Hoeflea algicola: one gene and its partner. The protein of the gene in region 2 interacts with the protein of the main gene of each other region in a pairwise test. Links are inferred from orthologs where the notes say so. Each region holds a gene or a part of one and is shown on either strand. Other genes may lie near its edges.

What was found.
Region 1: the proteins of def (region 2) and OEG84_RS15245 interact in binary tests that used the Escherichia coli proteins (3 or more experiments, as listed by UniProt). The link is inferred for Hoeflea algicola from one-to-one orthologs.

The regions. Positions count from the first base shown.
Region 1 is NZ_JAOVZR010000001.1:3,096,116-3,105,239, reverse strand. Bases 3,541-6,449 are described here. They hold OEG84_RS15245 (aspartate-semialdehyde dehydrogenase), read right to left. Parts: upstream 5,557-6,449; coding sequence 4,525-5,556; downstream 3,541-4,524. Other genes in these bases: OEG84_RS15240 (cation:proton antiporter domain-containing protein), read left to right, coding at 5,875-6,449; OEG84_RS15250 (lytic murein transglycosylase), read right to left, coding at 3,560-4,378. In the rest of the region: OEG84_RS15280 (NAD-glutamate dehydrogenase), read right to left, coding at 1-163; OEG84_RS15275 (peroxidase-related enzyme), read left to right, coding at 263-838; OEG84_RS15270 (hypothetical protein), read left to right, coding at 937-1,182; pyridoxal kinase PdxY, read left to right, coding at 1,179-2,072; OEG84_RS15260 (carbonic anhydrase), read left to right, coding at 2,188-2,838; OEG84_RS15255 (nuclear transport factor 2 family protein), read left to right, coding at 2,915-3,340; more of OEG84_RS15240, read left to right, coding at 6,450-7,752; leuB (3-isopropylmalate dehydrogenase), read right to left, coding at 7,832-8,935; OEG84_RS15230 (beta-ketoacyl-[acyl-carrier-protein] synthase family protein), read right to left, coding at 9,027-9,124.
Region 2 is NZ_JAOVZR010000001.1:3,717,976-3,727,124, reverse strand. What follows is about bases 3,662-6,595. They hold def (peptide deformylase), read right to left. Parts: upstream 5,421-6,595; coding sequence 4,902-5,420; downstream 3,662-4,901. Other genes in these bases: OEG84_RS18120 (DNA recombination protein RmuC), read left to right, coding at 5,545-6,595; fmt (methionyl-tRNA formyltransferase), read right to left, coding at 3,834-4,784; truA (tRNA pseudouridine(38-40) synthase TruA), read right to left, coding at 3,662-3,837. Also shown: OEG84_RS18145 (chemotaxis protein CheW), read right to left, coding at 1-414; OEG84_RS18140 (methyl-accepting chemotaxis protein), read right to left, coding at 414-2,852; more of truA, read right to left, coding at 3,088-3,661; more of OEG84_RS18120, read left to right, coding at 6,596-6,831; OEG84_RS18115 (hypothetical protein), read left to right, coding at 6,985-7,566; OEG84_RS18110 (ribokinase), read left to right, coding at 7,591-8,490; OEG84_RS18105 (nucleoside hydrolase), read right to left, coding at 8,487-9,149. UniProt on the Escherichia coli protein: Removes the formyl group from the N-terminal Met of newly synthesized proteins. Requires at least a dipeptide for an efficient rate of reaction. N-terminal L-methionine is a prerequisite for activity but the enzyme has broad specificity at other positions.

The DNA of each region.
Region 1 (9,124 bases), 620 kb from region 2 along the record:
TGGCCGAATGCGCCAGGCTTTGCGGCGGAAAATGCGCGAGATCGTCCATGCTGACCCGGGAGAAAAGAATCTCCGGCTTGACGTGCGGCTTGCTGCTCTTGGCTGCGATTGTTGCGGCTTCTGCGAGCAGCGGCTCTGCCTTGCGGCTATTCTTGACACCCATTCCAGGCCTCCAGGACTTGATCTTTGGTCGAAACCTAGCAGAAGTGGCATGCAAAGCGACCAGATTTCGTACCGGATAACAATAATTGGAGAATTTGTGATGACATCTGCACCAGAAGCCGTGATCGCGCTGAATCTCAAGCAGGAAACGCCGCTTAGCGATGCCATGACCGCCTACTTCGCCAAATGCGAGGAAAAGCTCGGGATGGTCCCCAATGTGCTCAGGGCCTACGCCTTCAACAATAACAAGCTGGAAGCCTTTGCGGCCTTCTACAATGACCTGATGCTGGCGGATTCCGGCCTGAGCAAACTCGACCGGGAGTTGATTGCGGTGGCGGTCTCGGCGGTCAACCGGTGCTATTATTGCCTGACTGCCCATGGAGCTGCGGTGCGGGTGTTGTCGGGAAAGCCGGAACTGGGCGAGCAAATGGTGATGAACTATCTGGTGGCCGACCTGAAGCCGAAACAACGGGCGATGCTCGATTTCGCAGTGCTGATGACCGAAGACCCGGCACGGATCGAAGAGGCGGACCGGCAGGCGCTGCGCGATGTGGGATACAGCGATCGGGATATATGGGATATCGCCGCGGTTGCCTCTTTTTACAACATGAGCAACCGGATGGCGTCGGCCACCGACATGCGCCCCAACGCCGAATATCATGGCATGGCCCGCTGACGCTCGGTGGCGGTGTCGAATGATATGGGGTGTTTGCGCCGCAGCGGCGACGGGCGCTAGGATGAACCGGAGCGCTATTCTTGCAGAAAGCAGGTGTCATGAAAGACGATGAGAAGACCGTTCGCGACGCCAAACGCGCGCTCGACCGACTCGGCGAGGAGGGCGGGCTGTCGGCGACGCCGGTGATGAAATCTGCCGCCAACAGTGTGCGCGATCATTTTGCCGCCAAGGACGCCGACAAGACCGATGCAGCAGAACTGTGGGGCACGCGGATTGCTCGCGGCCTGGCTGTGCTGGCGCTGCTGGGCCTGGTGTGGTGGTTGTTCGGGCAGATTTCGACATGAGCCAGGGCAACCAGAACAATCCGGGGATCCACCCGGCGGTGATCGTCATTTCCAGCCATGTGGTGCGCGGATCGGTGGGCAACCGCGCCGCCGTGTTCGCACTGGAAACCCTCGGGTTTCCTGTGTGGGCGGTTCCAACCGTGATCCTTCCCTGGCATCCGGGGCATTCGCGAGCCACCCGGATTGTTCCTTCAAGAGAGGATTTCTCGGCGCTGATTGATGATTTGTGCCGGGCGCCCTGGCTTGGCGAAGTCGGCGCGGTGCTCAGCGGCTATCTCGGCGAGGCTGGCCAGGCGGAAGACATCGCCCGGCTGGTGGGCGCAGTGCGGGCGGCCAATCCGGGTGCGCTGTACATGTGCGACCCCGTGATCGGCGATACCGGCGGGCTCTATGTTCCGGAAATTACCGCCAATGCCATTGCGAACAAGCTGATTCCGATCGCCAGCATCGCCACCCCGAATGTGCATGAGCTTGGCTGGTTGTCGGGCGCCGAGGTCAAAGATACGGCATCGATGTTGTCGGCGGCGGAGACGCTGGGGCCGGCCAGGGTGCTGGTCACCTCGGCGATCGCGATGATGGCGGGCAGCACCGGCAACCTGCTGGTCAGCGGCGGTGAGGCCCATATGGCCGAACACCGCAGCATCGCCAATGCGCCAAACGGCCTCGGCGACCTGATGTCGGCGACCTTCCTGGCGCGGCTGCTGGAAGGAATGGCTGAGGAGAAGGCGCTGCAAATGGCTACTGGCGCCGTGTTCGAGATCCTGGCACGAACCGCACGGCGCGGCGCTGACGAGTTGACGCTTGAGACCGATGCGCAGAGTCTGCGCACGCCGATGGCGATGGTCAATATGCGGCGGGTTCATTCCGGGACAAGACGAAAACACCCATAATGATGGCGGCGATGGGGGGCGTGCGGAGCGGTGTATCCAGTATTTTTATCCGTGGATTTGCATATCGCCTAAAGGATGATTGATCTTCGTGCCGCGCGCGTTTATGTGCGTTGCCATGTCGACATTTCCATCCAGGCTTCTTGAAGGCTACAAAACATTCATGAGCGGCCGCTACACGGCCGAAAGAGATCGTTACAGACAATTGGCCGAAACCGGCCAGGAACCACACACGCTGGTCATTGCCTGCTGCGATTCACGCACCGCACCCGAGACCGTTTTCGATTGTGGTCCGGGCGAAATGTTCGTAATCCGCAATGTCTCCAATCTGGTGCCGCCCTACGAGCCGGATGATAATCTTCACGCTACCTCGGCAGCGCTCGAATTTGCAGTGCAGGCACTCAAGATTCGGCAGATCGTCGTGCTCGGCCATGGCCGCTGCGGCGGCATCAAGGCAGCGCTCGATCCCAATGCGGCGCCGCTCTCGCCGGGCGATTTCATCGGCCACTGGGTGAAACTACTGAAGCCAGCGGCGCAACAGATCCAGGACAGCCAGCTGATGACCAGCGGCGAGCGGCAGATCGCGCTGGAGCGTATCTCGATCCGCAACTCGATCTCCAATCTGCGGAGTTTTCCGTGCGTCAAGATCCTTGAAGATCGCGGCAAGATGAAGCTGCACGGCGCCTGGTTCGATATTTCGACCGGTGAACTGTGGGTCATGGACCCCCAAACCGGCGATTTCTACCGGCCCGACCTGCCTCTGGCTTGACAGCAGCCCCCGCACTCCGGTTCCATGGCGGTGGCGCACTTGCCAGCCTGGAAGCGGCGCCTGCGGGAGCCTTCACATGCGTCTGATCCGAACTGTACTTATTGCCGCCACCGTGCTTGTCGCCATCCCGGCGGTTGCCGCGGCGCAAACGACAAGTTCGCTGCTGGAGCGATGGTATACGGCACTGTTCGACGTCAACCGGGTCGCACTCACCGATTTGCTGGCCGATGATGCGAAAATCGAACTTGGGGATCTCGAGGTAACCCAGACCAAAGCGGAATTCGTCGAGGCGCTGGATGAATGGGAAGAGATTGCCGCCACGGCCAATTTTGCCTGGCAACTCGACCCCGAGGCGAGGATCGACGACACCACTGCCACGGCGCTGGTGTGTTACCAGTTCACCGACAATGAATTGCTGATCCGCGAGGCGTTCACCTTCAAGGGCGGCAAGATCATCCACAGCGTACAAACCACGGTGGACGAAAGCTGCGACGAATTCTGACGCTGTTTTTGTGATCAGTCCGGATAACGGATCGGTGATCGCGGCCGGAAAATGGGCTTTTCAGCTCGGCGGAACCAATTGAATGCATGGATCTGCAACAGATTGAATCGACGCATGTGCGGTGTCGTTCAGGCAGATCGGCCTGAACGCGCCATGGACCGGGTCGATCCGGCCCGCGGCAGTTGGCGCGGGCCGTCAGCATCAGACTTTAGCTGAGCTTCAACCGTCGATGTCCGCACCGATCTTGGCAATTGCCTTTTGGTAGACGCTGGCTGCGTTCCAGCCCTCGATCGCCCGGTGGTTGCCCTCTCCCGGCTGATAGCCGCCGCCGCGGCTCCAGCCATGGGCGCGGAGGAAATTCGCGGTCGAGGCCAGTGCGTCGGCAGAGGACGCCAGATCGACGCTGCCGTTGCGGTCGCCATCGACGCCGAAACGGACGACATTTGCGGGCAGGAACTGGGTCTGGCCGATTTCGCCATGGGCGGCGCCCTTGAAGTCGGGGCTCAGCCAGCCCTTCTGTATGAGCTGCAACTGGGCATAGAGCTGTTCGGTGAAAAACGCCGAGCGACGGCAATCATAGGCCAGCGTCGCCACAGCCGACATGGTGTGCTGGTTGCCGGAAAACCGGCCGAAACCTGATTCCATGCCCCAGATCGCGAGCAGCGGACCGGCAGGTACGCCGTATTTCTTCTCGATCGCATCGAACATTCCGGCATTGCGCTTCTTCAGCTTCTTGCCCTGGGAAATGATGGTGTTGGCGCCGCGCTTCTGCATGAACTGGTCGAAAGACAATTTGAAGCTGCGCTGATTGCGGTCCAGCGAAATCGTCTTGGTGGCATAACGGACGTTGGCGAAAGCCCTGTCGAGCGTGCGCTCGGAGATGCCTGCCCGGGCCGCTTCCTTCTTGAACTGGGTGATCCAAGCGGGAAAGCCCTTGGAGTTGTTGCCGCATTGTGCGGCAATCGCCGGTGTGGCGAAGCCTATCATAACCAGCGCGGCAATGCCCGCTGCGGTCAGTTTTCCACCCGTGTCGTTCATGCATCATCACCCTTGTGTCGTGAAACTTGGCCGGGGCGAAGCTTGCCAGCGTTTCGCTGAAAAGTCACGACCCGCCAATTCCGTGGCTCAATAAAAAGGCCCGCCGATGGGGTGCACCGGCGGGCCATCAAATGGCTCGATTGCATTCAGGCAGCCAGCCGCGGCTTGATCAGCCGCCGGTTGACCAGCAGTTCGGCGATCTGAATGGTGTTGAGAGCGGCACCCTTGCGCAGATTGTCAGAGACGACCCAGATGTTGAGGCCGTTTTCGACAGTTGCGTCCTCGCGGATGCGCGAGATGAAGGTGGCGTCTTCGCCAGCACATTCATAGGGCGTGATGTAGCCACCGTCCTCGTGCTTGTCGATGACCTGGCAGCCGGGTGCGTCGCGCAGGATGTCACGGGCTTCCTCGGCAGAAATCTCGTTTTCAAACTCGATATTGACCGATTCCGAATGGCCGATGAACACCGGCACGCGCACGGCGGTGCAGGTGACCTTGATCTTCGGATCCAGCATCTTCTTGGTTTCGGCCAGCACCTTCCATTCTTCCTTGGTGTAGCCGTCTTCCATGAAGTCATCGATATGCGGAATGACGTTGAAGGCGATGCGCTTGGTGAATTTGTGGGTCGAGATCGAATCTGCGACAAACACGGCGCGGGTCTGGTTGAACAGCTCGTCCATGCCGTCCTTGCCGGCGCCGGAAACCGACTGGTAGGTCGAGATCACCAGGCGTTTGATCTTGGCGTGATCATGCAGCGGCTTGAGCGCGACGACCAGCTGTGCCGTCGAGCAATTCGGGTTGGCGATGATGTTGCGCTTGGTATAGCCGGTGATCGCATCCGGATTGACTTCAGGCACGATCAACGGCACGTCGGCGTCGTAGCGCCAGGCCGAGGAATTATCGATGACGATGCAGCCTTGGGCGGCGATCTTGGGCGACCATTTCTTGCTGATCGTGCCACCGGCAGACATCAGGCAGAGATCGGTGCCGGTAAAATCATAATTTTCGAGATTCTTGACCTTCAGGGTCTTGTCGCCGAAGGAAACTTCGGTGCCCACCGAGCGGCTCGAGGCAAGGGCTACGACTTCGCTGACAGGGAAGGCGCGCTCTGACAAAATGTTGAGCATTTCGCGGCCGACATTGCCCGTCGCACCGACAATTGCGATTTTGAAACCCATGGTTTCCGTGCTCCTCTCTCCCCTTGTTAGCGGTCAAGCGCCACTCTTCCCGCCCCGGGGAGAGTGAGGGGGGCGGAACGGGTCAGATCGCGGTCTTGGTTTTGATCGTGGTGCGCATGGTGGGCGTGTTTTGATGGAAGTGCGCTGAAATGTCAATTCGTTCCGTGCGGTCGCCGGCTAACAACGTTTTGGCCCGGTTCGCACCGGTTGCCGCGCTTCTGCTGTGCAGCAAGACAGGCGATATCCCGGGCTTCCTTTTTCAGACAGAATGCGAATATTGCTGCAAGGCCTCACAACATTGGGCCAAGGGGATGTTTCATGACCGATTTTCTGTTGCTTGCATTTGTGTTTCTTGTCGCGGGCGTTTTCGCTGTGCCGATTGCCACGCGGCTGGGACTTGGCTCGGTGCTTGGCTACCTGATCGCCGGTATTGCAATTTCGCCGGTGCTGGCGCTGCTCGATGTCGACGTGCTGTCGATTCAGCATTTTGCCGAGTTCGGCGTGGTGATGATGCTGTTTCTGGTCGGCCTCGAACTGGAGCCGAAAATGCTCTGGCAGATGCGGACGCGGTTGATCGGGCTTGGCGGCGCGCAGGTAGCGGGCAGCACGCTTCTGGTGATGATGGTGGCGATGGCGCTGGGCCAATCCTGGACGGTGAGCCTGGCGATCGGGCTGGTGCTGTCGCTCTCGTCGACGGCGATCGTGCTGCAGTCGCTCAATGAAAAGGGACTGTTGAAAAGCGATGGCGGGCAATCGAGTTTCTCGGTGCTGTTGTTCCAGGACATTGCCGTGATTCCAATGCTGGCGCTGATCCCGTTGTTGGCGCTGCCGGAATTGCTCGAAGCCCATCACGCTGCCAGTGCCGCGCAGGGATCCGGCGGCGGCGATCATGGCGCGACGATGAGCCTGGTGGCCGGGCTCAATGGCTGGCAAACCACGCTGGTCACCCTGGCCGCGGTGGCCGCTGTGGTGTTGATCGGCAGTCGGCTGACGCGGCCCCTGTTTCGCTTCATCGCAACCTCGCAATTGCGCGAGCTTTTCACCGCCACGGCCTTGCTGATGGTAATCGGCATCGCCTTGCTGATGTCGCTGGTCGGTCTGTCGCCGGCGCTCGGCACCTTTCTTGCCGGTGTGGTGCTGGCCAACAGCGAATACCGCCACGAACTGGAATCCGATATCGGCCCGTTCAAGGGGCTATTGCTCGGTCTGTTTTTCATGAGTGTCGGCGCCGGCATCAATTTCGCGCTGTTGGCCGACAATCCGGGGCTGATCGTCGCCCTGACCCTGGCGCTGATCGCCATAAAGGCCGGCGTGCTCTATGTGCTGGCGCTGGTCTTCAAGCTGCGTGGCGGCGATCGCTGGCTGTTTGCATTGGGATTGGCGCAGGCCGGTGAGTTCGGCTTCGTGTTGTTGTCGTTTACGGTGGCAAATTCGGTGATCCCGGCTGAGATCGCCGATCAGCTGCTGTTGGTGGTGGCGCTGTCGATGGTACTGACGCCGGGGCTTTTCATACTCTATGACCGGGTTATCGCGCCACGGTTTGTCGAGGCAGACGGGCGGCAAACCGACCAGATCGACGAGCAAAACCACATCATCATAGCTGGCCATGGCCGCATGGGCGGGCTGATCCAGCGGATGCTGTCGGCAGCCGGTTACGGCTCGACGGTGATTGATTTCAATTCCAAACGCATCGACATGATGGGCCGTTTCGGGTTGAAATCCTATTATGGCGACGCCACCCGACCCGAACTTCTGCATGCGGCCGGCATCTCTGAGGCCAAGCTGATCGTTATCGCCATCGATGATCGTGAGCAGATTACCGAATTGACCAGATATCTGCAGCATACCCATCCGGGCGTGCATGTGCTGGCGCGCGCGGTTGACCGTGACCATGTCTATGATCTCTGGGCCGCCGGCTGCCGCGATATCGTCCGCGAGACCTATGACAGCTCGATCCGGATGGGCCGATCCGCGTTTGAGGCGTTGGGGATTTCCACGCCCCATGCTCACGCCATGGCCGACGCCTTCGACCGCATGGACCGGAAATCGATGCTTGAGGTGGCGAGCGTCTACGATCCGAAACTGACGCTGGCTGAGAACGAGCCCTATATCCAGAAGGTGCGCGAGATGATGGGGCCCTGGCGCGCCGAACTGGCCCGGCAGATGGAAGAAATCCGCCGTTCAGACACAACCTGACCAGCCAGCGGGGTTCAACAAAAACCCGGCCGAGCGTGGAGCCGGGCCGGGTTGGATTTGCCGTTATAAATGGTGATGCTTATCCTGCGTAAGCGGCGACGATGGCGTCGCCCATTTCGGCAGTGGTCACCTTGGTGCAGCCATCCGACATGATATCGCCGGTGCGCAGGCCGTTTCCAAGCACGGTGGCAATGGCTGCATCCAGCCGCTCGGCTTCAGCTACCATGTCGAAGGAATAGCGCAGGCACATGGCAAAGGAGGCGATCATGGCGATCGGGTTGGCGATGCCCTGGCCGGCGATATCGGGTGCCGAGCCGTGCACCGGCTCGTAGAGCGCCTTGCGCTTGCCGGTCTTGGGATCGGGTGCGCCGAGCGAGGCGGAGGGCAGCATGCCGAGTGAGCCGGTCAGCATGGCGGCGACGTCTGAGAGCATATCGCCAAACAGATTGTCGGTGACGATGACGTCGAACTGCTTGGGCCAGCGCACCAGCTGCATGCCGCCGGCATCGGCCAGCATGTGGCTCAGCTTGACGTCGGAGAAACGTGCCTTGTGGGTGGCGGTCACCACCTCGTTCCAGAGCACGCCGGATTTCATGACGTTGCGCTTTTCCATCGAACAGACTTCGTTCCTGCGGGTGCGCGCCAGCTCGAAGGCGACGGCTGAAATGCGTTCGATTTCGTAGGTGTCATAGACCTGGGTGTCTATGCCGCGCTTCTGACCGTTGCCGAGATCGATGATTTCCTTGGGTTCGCCGAAATAGACGCCGCCGGTGAGTTCGCGGACGATCAGGATATCGAGGCCTTCGACAACTTCGGGCTTGAGCGAAGACGAGGCGGCAAGCGCCGGGTAGCAGATTGCCGGACGCAGGTTGGCGAACAGCTCCATGTCCTTGCGCAGCCGCAAAAGACCTGCCTCGGGACGCACTTCATACGGCACAGGATCCCATTTCGGACCGCCAACCGCGCCGAACAATACGGCGTCGGCGGCCATCGCCTTTTCCATGTCCGCGTCGGAAATTGCCTGGCCGCAGGCGTCATAGGCGCATCCGCCGACCAGTCCCTCGTCGGTGACGAAATCCGTTCCGTGCTTGTCATTGAGATGGGCGATGACTTTCCGGACTTCGGCCATGGCTTCCGGGCCGATGCCGTCGCCAGGAAGCAGAAAGAGAGAACGAGACGTCATGGATCATGCCTTTCAAAAGTAAAAATCGCAGCTTTCGGGTGAGCATTAACGCCGGCCCGGCGATTTTTCAACCAACCGGTGGGTGACGGTATCAAACCCGCTTCAGTGCCACGACAGCATTGGTGCCGCCGAAGGCGAAGGCATTGGATATGGTGATATCGACAGTTTTTTCCCGGGCTTCGTTCGGAG
Region 2 (9,149 bases):
CATCTGCGTGTCGACTGGAATGATAGCCTTGGTCAGCGCACGCTCGGCTGCCGGCAGCACATCGGGCGCCGGTTGCAATTCCGCCGTGCTGACAGTGATCATGTCGGACACATTTTCGACCAGCAGACCGACCAGCTTGCCGGCAATGGCTGTGACGATAATCGCCGAACGTTCGGTCGGCTTGATCGGCGGCAGGCCGAGGCGGATCGCCATGTCGATCACCGGAATCACCGAACCGCGCAGGTTGATGACGCCCAACACATGCGGCGGGGTATGCGGCAAGGTTGTCGCAGGGGCCCAGCCGCGGATCTCGCGAACCGACATGATGTTGACGCAGAAAACTTGCGCGCCGAGATGAAACGAGATGATTCTCAAACTGTCAGATTCGGTGGCGTTGTTCTGATTATCGTGCATCAAAATTCCTCCCAGTCGTCTTGTGACGCTGCAGTTGCCTTGGCGGCCGAACCGGACCCGAAGGCGCGGGCGACCGAATTGACCATTGTTCGGACCGGCGATTGAACCGGACGTGATTGCGTATCGGCTGCACCCAGTTTCCGGGGCGCTTGTCTGGCAGGCGCGACGGCAGCGTCGACCATGTCTCCGGCCCCGTTGCCAGCAGTTGAACCGGAAAGTGTGAACTGGCGGACCAGACCATCCAGCGCCGCAGCCCCGCTCGAAAGCCGGTGCGTGACGGCCGTGGTCTGTTCCACCATGGCCGCGTTCTGCTGCGTGACCTGATCCATCTGGTTGACCGCCGAGTTGATTTCCGTCAGTCCGGTCGACTGTTCGCGCGCTGCCGTGGCGATCGAATTGATCTGTGCGTTGATATCGCTGACATGCTGGGCGATCTGGGCCAGCGCCTCACCGGTCTGGCGGACCAGAGACACGCCTGTGGTCACCTCTTCGCCGGACTTGCTGATCAGGTTCTTGATGTCCTTGGCGGCCGTCGCCGAGCGCTGGGCCAGTTCGCGCACTTCCTGGGCGACGACAGCAAAGCCCTTGCCAGCTTCACCGGCACGAGCCGCCTCGACTCCGGCATTAAGCGCCAGCAGGTTGGTCTGGAAGGCGATCTCGTCGATGACGCTGATGATCTTCGAGATTTCACCGGAAGCTACCTCGATACGGCCCATGGCATCGACAGCATCGGCCACGACCTTGCTCGACTGGTCGGTAGACTGCTTGGCCTGGCTGACCTTGTCGGTGGCCTCGTCGGCGCGCACCGACGAGCTCTTGACGGTGGCGGTGATTTCGTCGAGCGCCGCGGAGGTCTGCTCCAGCGAAGCTGCCTGCTGTTCTGTGCGGCGCGACAGGTCATCAGCTGCCGCCCGCAATTCGCCGGTGTCGCCATTGATCTCGAGAATATTGTCACTGACTTCCGAAAGCGTGGTGTTGAGCTTTTCCACCGAGGCATTGAAATCGAGCCGCAAACGGTCGAGGCTCTGCATGAACGGGGTCTGCAGGCGGACCGACAAGTCGCCTTCCGACAGGCGGTGCAGACCACCGGCCAAGGCATCGACAGCCTGCTGCATCTGCTGGCTTTCCTCGGCCTTTGCCTGTTCGCGCTCGTGGCGTTCGCGCTCGCTGAGCACACGGCTTTCATCTGCCTGGGCTTCGAGGCTGACCTTTTCGATGGCCGCATCGCGGAACACAGCAACCGAGCGCGCCATTTCGCCGATTTCATCATTGCGCTGTTCGCCGGAAATCTCGATTGAAGTATCCCCCTCGGCGAGCCGGCGCATGGCAGCGACGATCTGGTCGATCGGCCGGGTCAGGGTGCGCGAGAACCAGACCGAAAGTGCCAATGCAGCGATCAGCAAGGCCAGCGAGAGCGCCAGAATGGTATTGCGCATGGTCACCACCGCAGCACCTGATTCGGCGCTGTCGACCACAGTCGCCACCACCCAGTCGGAACCCTCGAAATCGACCTGGGCGAGAGCGATATCGGCATCGATGCCACGATAGCCGTCATAGGTGCCCGAAATCACTTCGGCGCCGTTCATGCCAGCAACCAGGTCGGGAGCCACTTTGGCTGTAAGCGCATCGTTTTCTTCGGTCTTGGCGGAATCGGTGAGCAGGAAGCCATCGGCGTTGAGCAGCACGGTTTCGCCGGTCTCGCCCAAGCCGGTGTTGTTGGCCATGATCTCGGCAATCTTACCGGTGGGCATGCGGATCATGACGACGCCGACGATGCCCATTTCTGATTTCAGCGCGTGGCCCATGAAGGCCGCTGATCCGCCTTTGGCAGCCGCATAGGGCGCATAGTCGGCAAAGATAGTCTTGTCGGGCTGGTTGGCTTCGACAATGTCGGCGAACACCTTGCCTGCACCGGTGTCCTTCATCGGTCCGGATTTCAGGTTGGTGGCGAAGTCATCGTTCTTGTTGACCGAGTAGATGATGTTGCCGTTCATGTCGACAATGTAGAAATCTTCCCAGCCGCGGCTTTCGGCCATTTCACGGAATTTGGGATGGTAGCGTTCGTGGGTCTGATCATAGGAGCTGACCGCGGCGGTATCGAGCTTCTGGCGTTCACCCGCGGGGTTCGGGTTGTCGGTGATATAGCGCTTCTGGAGCTCTGCGGTGACACCGTCGCCAAGGAACCCCCAGTCGAACTTGAACCCTTCCAGCGCGATCCGCAGCAGGTTGTTCTGAGAGGTCGCCAGCAAATCCTGCTCGACACTGGCCAGATAGGTCTGCACCTGATTTCGACGGCCGTCAGCGATGGCGACCAGGGTCTCTGCCGACTTGGCGCCAAGCGCACCGGAGGCGATCTGGAGAGCGGCAACACTGGCGACGCCGATGGAGACAATTGTCATCACGGCTGCGGCCAGCGGCAATTTGCGCGAAATAAGCATGAGCGATCCTGAATGCGAAGTGATCAGACTGTCATGTCCCCGATGTGAGAGACGTCCAGAACAGGCTTCATGCACACCGCGACGGGACGCAGCTTCTGGCGTAACCAGTTTTCTGTGGTTTGGGTTACCTTCGGGTTAATCCGGAACGGTCAGATTCGGCCTGCGGGAAACGACAGAGTTTCCACCATCGTTGCCGGTGCGCTTGGGGGCGAATGTGATCCGCCCATCGATTTCTCTAGTAGTCGACCTGCTTGAAATACAGCCCGCCGGGTGCTGCCACCGGGCCGCAGGCCTTACGGGAGCGAGCGGCAAGCGCCGCCTCGACGTCGTCGGCCGTCCATTTACCTTCGCCGACCAGCCGCAAGGTCCCGGCAAAGGAACGTATCTGGTTGTGCAGGAAGCTGCGCGCCGTGGCATGAATCTCGACCAGCCCATCGGCGGCGCCGGAGACGACATCGAGCCGGTCGAGCGTGCGCACCGGCGAATTGGCCTGACACTGGATCGAGCGGAAGGTGGTGAAATCATGCCTGCCGACCAGCCGTTGTGCGGCTTCGTGCATGGTTGCGACGTCCAGCGGCCTGGTTGACCAGGCAGCACGGTTCTTCTCCAGCACCAATGGGGCACGACGGCAGAGGATGCGGTAGACATAGTGCCGGCGCAGGGCCGAAAAACGGGCATCAAAACCATCGGCAACGGGGCTCGCGGCAAGAATGGCGACGCGCTCGCGGGCCATCTGCAGATGCGCATTGATGGCATCGCGAACTGTGTCCGCTGGCCATTGTTTGGCGAGGTCGACATGAGCGACCTGGCCGAGTGCGTGAACACCGGCATCAGTACGTCCTGCGCCTTTGACGCTGACGCTCTCGCCGCTAAAGCCCTTAATGGCGGTTTCAATTGCCTGCTGCACCGACGGGTGCTCGTCCTGGCGCTGCCAGCCGACATAGCCGGAGCCGTCATATTCAATGTCGAGCCGGTAGCGCATCAGCCGATCATCGTGCCGGGCGCAATCGAAGTACCGCGCAAAAACTCATCGACCGCAAGCTGCTTGCCGCCGGCCTTCTGCAGGCTCAACAGCCACACGGCGCCCTCGCTGCAGGCGACCAGCAGCCGGTCATCAACCACCGTTCCCGGCACAATTGCCGACGAAGGGCCTGACGGTGACGTGGCGACGATTTCGGTTGCCAGCAGTTTGACCCGTTCGGCGCGATCACCGACGTCGAGTTCAAACCAGGCACCCGGCGTTGGCGCCAGGCCACGGACATGGTTGTGCACGTCCTGTGCCGGCCGATTGAAATCGACCCGCGTTTCGGCCTTCTTGATCTTGGCGGCGTAACTGACGTCAGTCTCGGCCTGGGGCGTTACAGGCAATTCGTCAGCTTCCAGCCTCTGCATTGCCTTGGTCATCAGTTGCGCGGTGATCTCGGAGAGCCGGTCGTGCAACTCACCGGTGGTCATGTCGGTGGCAATCGCGACGGTTTGCGTCAACGCCACCGGGCCGGTGTCGAGGCCTTCGTCCATTTTCATGATCATGACGCCGGTCTCATTGTCACCGGCCATGATGGCGCGCTGGATCGGCGCCGCACCGCGCCAGCGTGGCAACAGCGAGGCATGGCCGTTCCAGGCGCCTAGCCGCGGCGCATCGAGAATGGCTTTGGGCAAGAGCAGTCCGTAGGCGACAACCACCGCTGCGTCAGCTTCAAGCGCATCAAAGGCTTGCTGCTCCGCCTCGCCCTTCAGGCTCTTGGGCGTGAACACCGGAATGCCAAGTCGCTCGGCGGCGGCGTGCACCGGCGAGGGCAACACATCAAGGCCGCGGCGGCCAGCCGGGCGGGGCGGCTGCGAATAGACCGCAACGATCTCGTGTCCTGCCGCGGCAAGCGCTTCCAGCGTCGGTACGGCGTAAGCGGGCGTCCCCATGAAAATGATGCGCATCGGCAATTGGCCCGTCCGGTTATCGCGTTGTTCAACGCCCGTGTTCAAACGGGTTTTCCAGCCTCAGGTCAAGCCCGTCGAAGTCGCGGGTGTTTCCGAACCGACCCCCGAATGAGATCAGGCGGTCACCCGGGTTTTGGCGAGCTTGGTGAACTTGCGCACCACCATGTCGCGCTTAAGCTTGGAAATATGGTCGATGAACAACACGCCGTTGAGGTGATCAATCTCGTGCTGCAGGCAGGTAGCGAGCAGGCCGTCGGCCTCGGTCGTCTGCAGTTTGCCATCGCGGTCGAGATGTTTGACGGTAACCGATGCGGGCCGCTCGACATCGGCGTAGTAATCCGGGATCGACAGGCAGCCTTCCTCATAGACACTGGTGTCATCGCCGGTGGCGACAAGTTCGGGATTGATGAACACCTGCGGATTGGGGTCTTCATCCTTGCCCGCGATGTCGATTACCAGCAACCGCCGCGGCACCCCGACCTGGATGGCAGCAAGGCCAATGCCCGGCGCTTCATACATGGTCTCGAGCATATCCTCGACGAAGCCTTTGAGCTCGGAATCGACGCGTTCCACCGGCAGGCATTGCTGGCGCAGGATCGGATCGGGCAAATAGATGATCGGCTTGATGGTCATGACGCTGAAATAGTCACTGACAGCCGTCTCGTCAATCGCAGCTCACGGCAGTTTGAATTGCCGCCGGATCAGCTTGTTCCTGTTTTGATCTGACATTTGTGCCAGAATCAGCTAGGTCATCGTCATGGATAGCTCCACCGACGTGTTTTCGACCCGGCTTTTTGACCTTGGCGGCTCCGCAGTGACGCTCGGGCACGCGCTACTCGGCCTTGCCGTTGCATTGCTGCTGCTTTTTGGCTGGCTCGCACTGGCGCTTACCCGTGCCAACCGGCTGCGCGCGCAAGCTGACGCGGCTGCCGCTGCGCGCACCGCCCAGGCCGATGCGCGGCTTGCGGAAATCCTCAAGGCACAATCGGAAATGCAGGGCCGAATGGGGACGATGGCCGAATTGTTCGGCGCACGCCAGGCCGAACTCAACCAGTCGATCGGCCAGCGCCTCGATGGCATGACCCAGCGCATCGGCACCACACTGACCGATCAGACCCGCACCACCCACGAAAACCTGAGCAAATTGCAGGAGCGGCTGGCGGTGATTGATACCGCACAGGCCAACATCCAGTCGCTGGCGCGCGATGTGGTGGGGCTTCAGGCGATCCTGTCCAACAAGCAGACCCGTGGCGCCTTCGGGCAGTCGCGGATGGAAACCATCGTCCAGGACGGGTTGCCGATGGGCGCGTTCAGCTTTCAGCCTACCCTGTCGAATGGCATGCGGCCCGATTGCACCATCGCCATGCCGAATGATGCGCCGGATCTTGTCATCGACGCCAAATTCCCGCTGGAAGCATGGAACGCCATGCGCGCGGCGGAAACAGAGGGCAGCGGCGAGCAGGCCGCCCAGAGTGCACAACAGCGCTTCCGCCGTGATATCGAGGTCCATATCCGCGACATCTCGGAAAAATATCTGCTCGCCGGCGAAACCCAGGACACGGCATTTCTGTTCGTTCCGTCGGAATCGATCTTTGCCGAGATCCACGAGAATTTCGAGGCCATCGTGCACAAGGCGCAGCGGGCGCGGGTGGTGATTGTCTCGCCGTCGCTGTTGATGCTGTCGATCCAGGTGATCCAGGCGTTGCTGAAAGACGCGCGGATGCGCGAACAGGCGCATCTGATCCAGGGTGAAGTGCTGCGGTTGATGGAGGACCTGTCGCGGCTTGATGACCGGACCCGGAAACTGCAGGCGCATTTTTCCATGGCACAGAAAGATGTAGATCTGATCCTGACTTCGTCGGACAAGCTCAGCAAGCGCGGCGCCAAGATCGAGGCGCTGGAATTCGCCCAGATTGCCGATGATGCCAAACCCGCAGCCGCCACCCGTCCGGCCCAGGAAAGTGCACCCACCACCCAGCAAAATCCGAAATTCGAACCCCGCTCCACGACGCTAAAACTCCGCGTTGTCGACGAGGATGAATAGCTCTCAAAAGCTTAAATGCCGCAGCGTGGCTGGATGCCTTCTCGCTCTGCTTGCCCGGAAATGTCAGATTTCCGTTGCGCGGTCTCTGTGTCTCGTGTGATTTAAAACACCAATGAGCTGTCCAAACGGGCGGTTCGCATCGAGAGGAATATCATGACCATTCACGCCCGGCTTGCAGCCCTGCCGACATTTCCCGGTGCGATCAGCGGTGGCGTGATGCTCGCCGCCGTCCTCGGCTTCACCCTGGCGGCCTCCACCTCGGCCATGGCCGCAGAATGCGAAGTTTCGATGGAGCAGACCTGGCTGAGCGACCTTGTCGCATCCGCTCAAGTCAGTGGTCCATGCGCAAGTGCCAGCATTGAACTTGTGGTACGCAACGGTGTTGACGACGTCGTCTGGAGCGCTTCGCACGCCGCAGCAAATCTTTTTGGATTTGACGGTGTTGCGGACGCGGATTCGATGGGTGTTGCGCTGGGTGACTGGCTTGGCGATTACGCCGACAATTCCAGTTCCGGCCGATTGCCGGAATGGCCCGAAGGGGCGGACATGCCTGACGCCGGTGAATTCCCATTCTATGTCGAGGAAGGTGTCTCACGAGACGTTTACGAGACCTTGCGTACCGCTGATTATCCGATGATCTGCTACATTCAGGGCCACGAAAGCACCTTGTGCCTGGTCCAGCAGCCCGGCGTTAGCGTCCTGACCAATGTCGGCGCGCAGTCCTTTCCGGGCTAAGGTCGCCAAGCCGGGGAGACTGCCATGATTACCGTCATCGGATCCGTCAACATGGACCTGATCGCTACCACGCCGCGTCTGCCCGAACCGGGGGAAACCGTCAGCGGGACGGATTTCTCCACGGCCCAGGGCGGCAAGGGTGCCAATCAGGCGCTGGCGGCTCAGCGCGCCGGTGCTCAGGTCAGGATGACCGGGGCAGTTGGCGATGATGGCTTTGCCGCCGAGGCGCTCGCCTTGCTTGACGAGGCTGGCGCTGATCTGAGTTCAGTTCGCCACCTCGAAGGCCCCACCGGCACGGCGATGATCCTGGTCGGCGGCGACGGCGAGAACATGATCGTCATCATCCCCGGCGCTAACGGCCATGTCGCGGTAGAGGATGCCGAGCAGGCGGTGGCGCGCATGGCAGAGGGTGACACGCTGCTGCTGCAGATGGAAATCCCTCAAGCGGCAACAGAAGCGGCGCTGGTGGCTGCGCGCGCGGGCGGTATCACGAGCATTCTCAACATCGCCCCGTTGACCGACGCGGTCGAGCGGCTGGCGCCACTTGCCGATATTGTCATCGCCAACGAGACCGAGTTTGCCCGGCTATCGGGCCGACCGGCGGAAATGCTTGATGCAGCAAGAGCGGAACTTGAGGTGCTGCACAAAGCCACCGGTCAGTGCATGATCATCACGCTGGGTGGCGATGGCGTCCTCTGGGCCCGAGACGGCGCAATCGAGCACGTGGCTTCACTCAAAATCAAGCCGGTCGACACGGTTGGCGCGGGCGACACATTCTGCGGCTACCTGGCGCAAGGGCTCGACGCCGGCATGGACTTTGCCGCAGCCATCCGCCGCGCCGCAGTAGCTGGCGCGCTGGCTTGCCTGACGCCCGGCGCGCAGCCGTCGATCCCGTTGGCAAGCGACGTCACGGCCCGGCTTTAAAGCCGGGCGAGGCGCTCGATCAGCAGATCGAAAAAGCGATCGGAGTCGACATCGCCAGCCACAAAAGCATTGTCGGGTCGGTCGGTGACATTCCACCAATCAACCACCGTGGCGCCCAGCGTCAAGTCCGATCCGGTCTCGATCTCGACATTGCAGTGGCGGCCTGAAAACATTTCCGGGTCGATCAGCCAGGCAATCACTGTCGGATCATGAAGCGGGCCGCCATCGGTGCCATATTTGCGCTCGTCGAAGCGCTCGTAAAACTCCAGCATATCGGCCATGGCGCGCGAGGCGCGGTTGCCATTGGCCCTGAGCCTGGCAACCCGCACCCGGGTAGTCAGCACCTTGTGGGTAACATCGAGCGGCATCATGGTGATCGGCACGCCGGCGCCAAAGACGGCAGCAGCGGCTTCGGGGTCGACATAGATGTTGAATTCGGCCGAAGGGGTGATGTTGCCGCCCTCGAAATAACCGCCACCCATCAGCACGATTTGGCGCAGCCGAGCTGCGATGTCAGGAGCACGGGCAAATGCCATGGCAATATTGGTGAGCGGCCCCAGCGCGCAGAGGGTGACGCTCTTTTCCGGCTCGGTGCGCAGCGTTTCGATGATGAAATCAACTGCATGCCCGGACGCCAGCGGCTGGGCCGGGTCGAACAG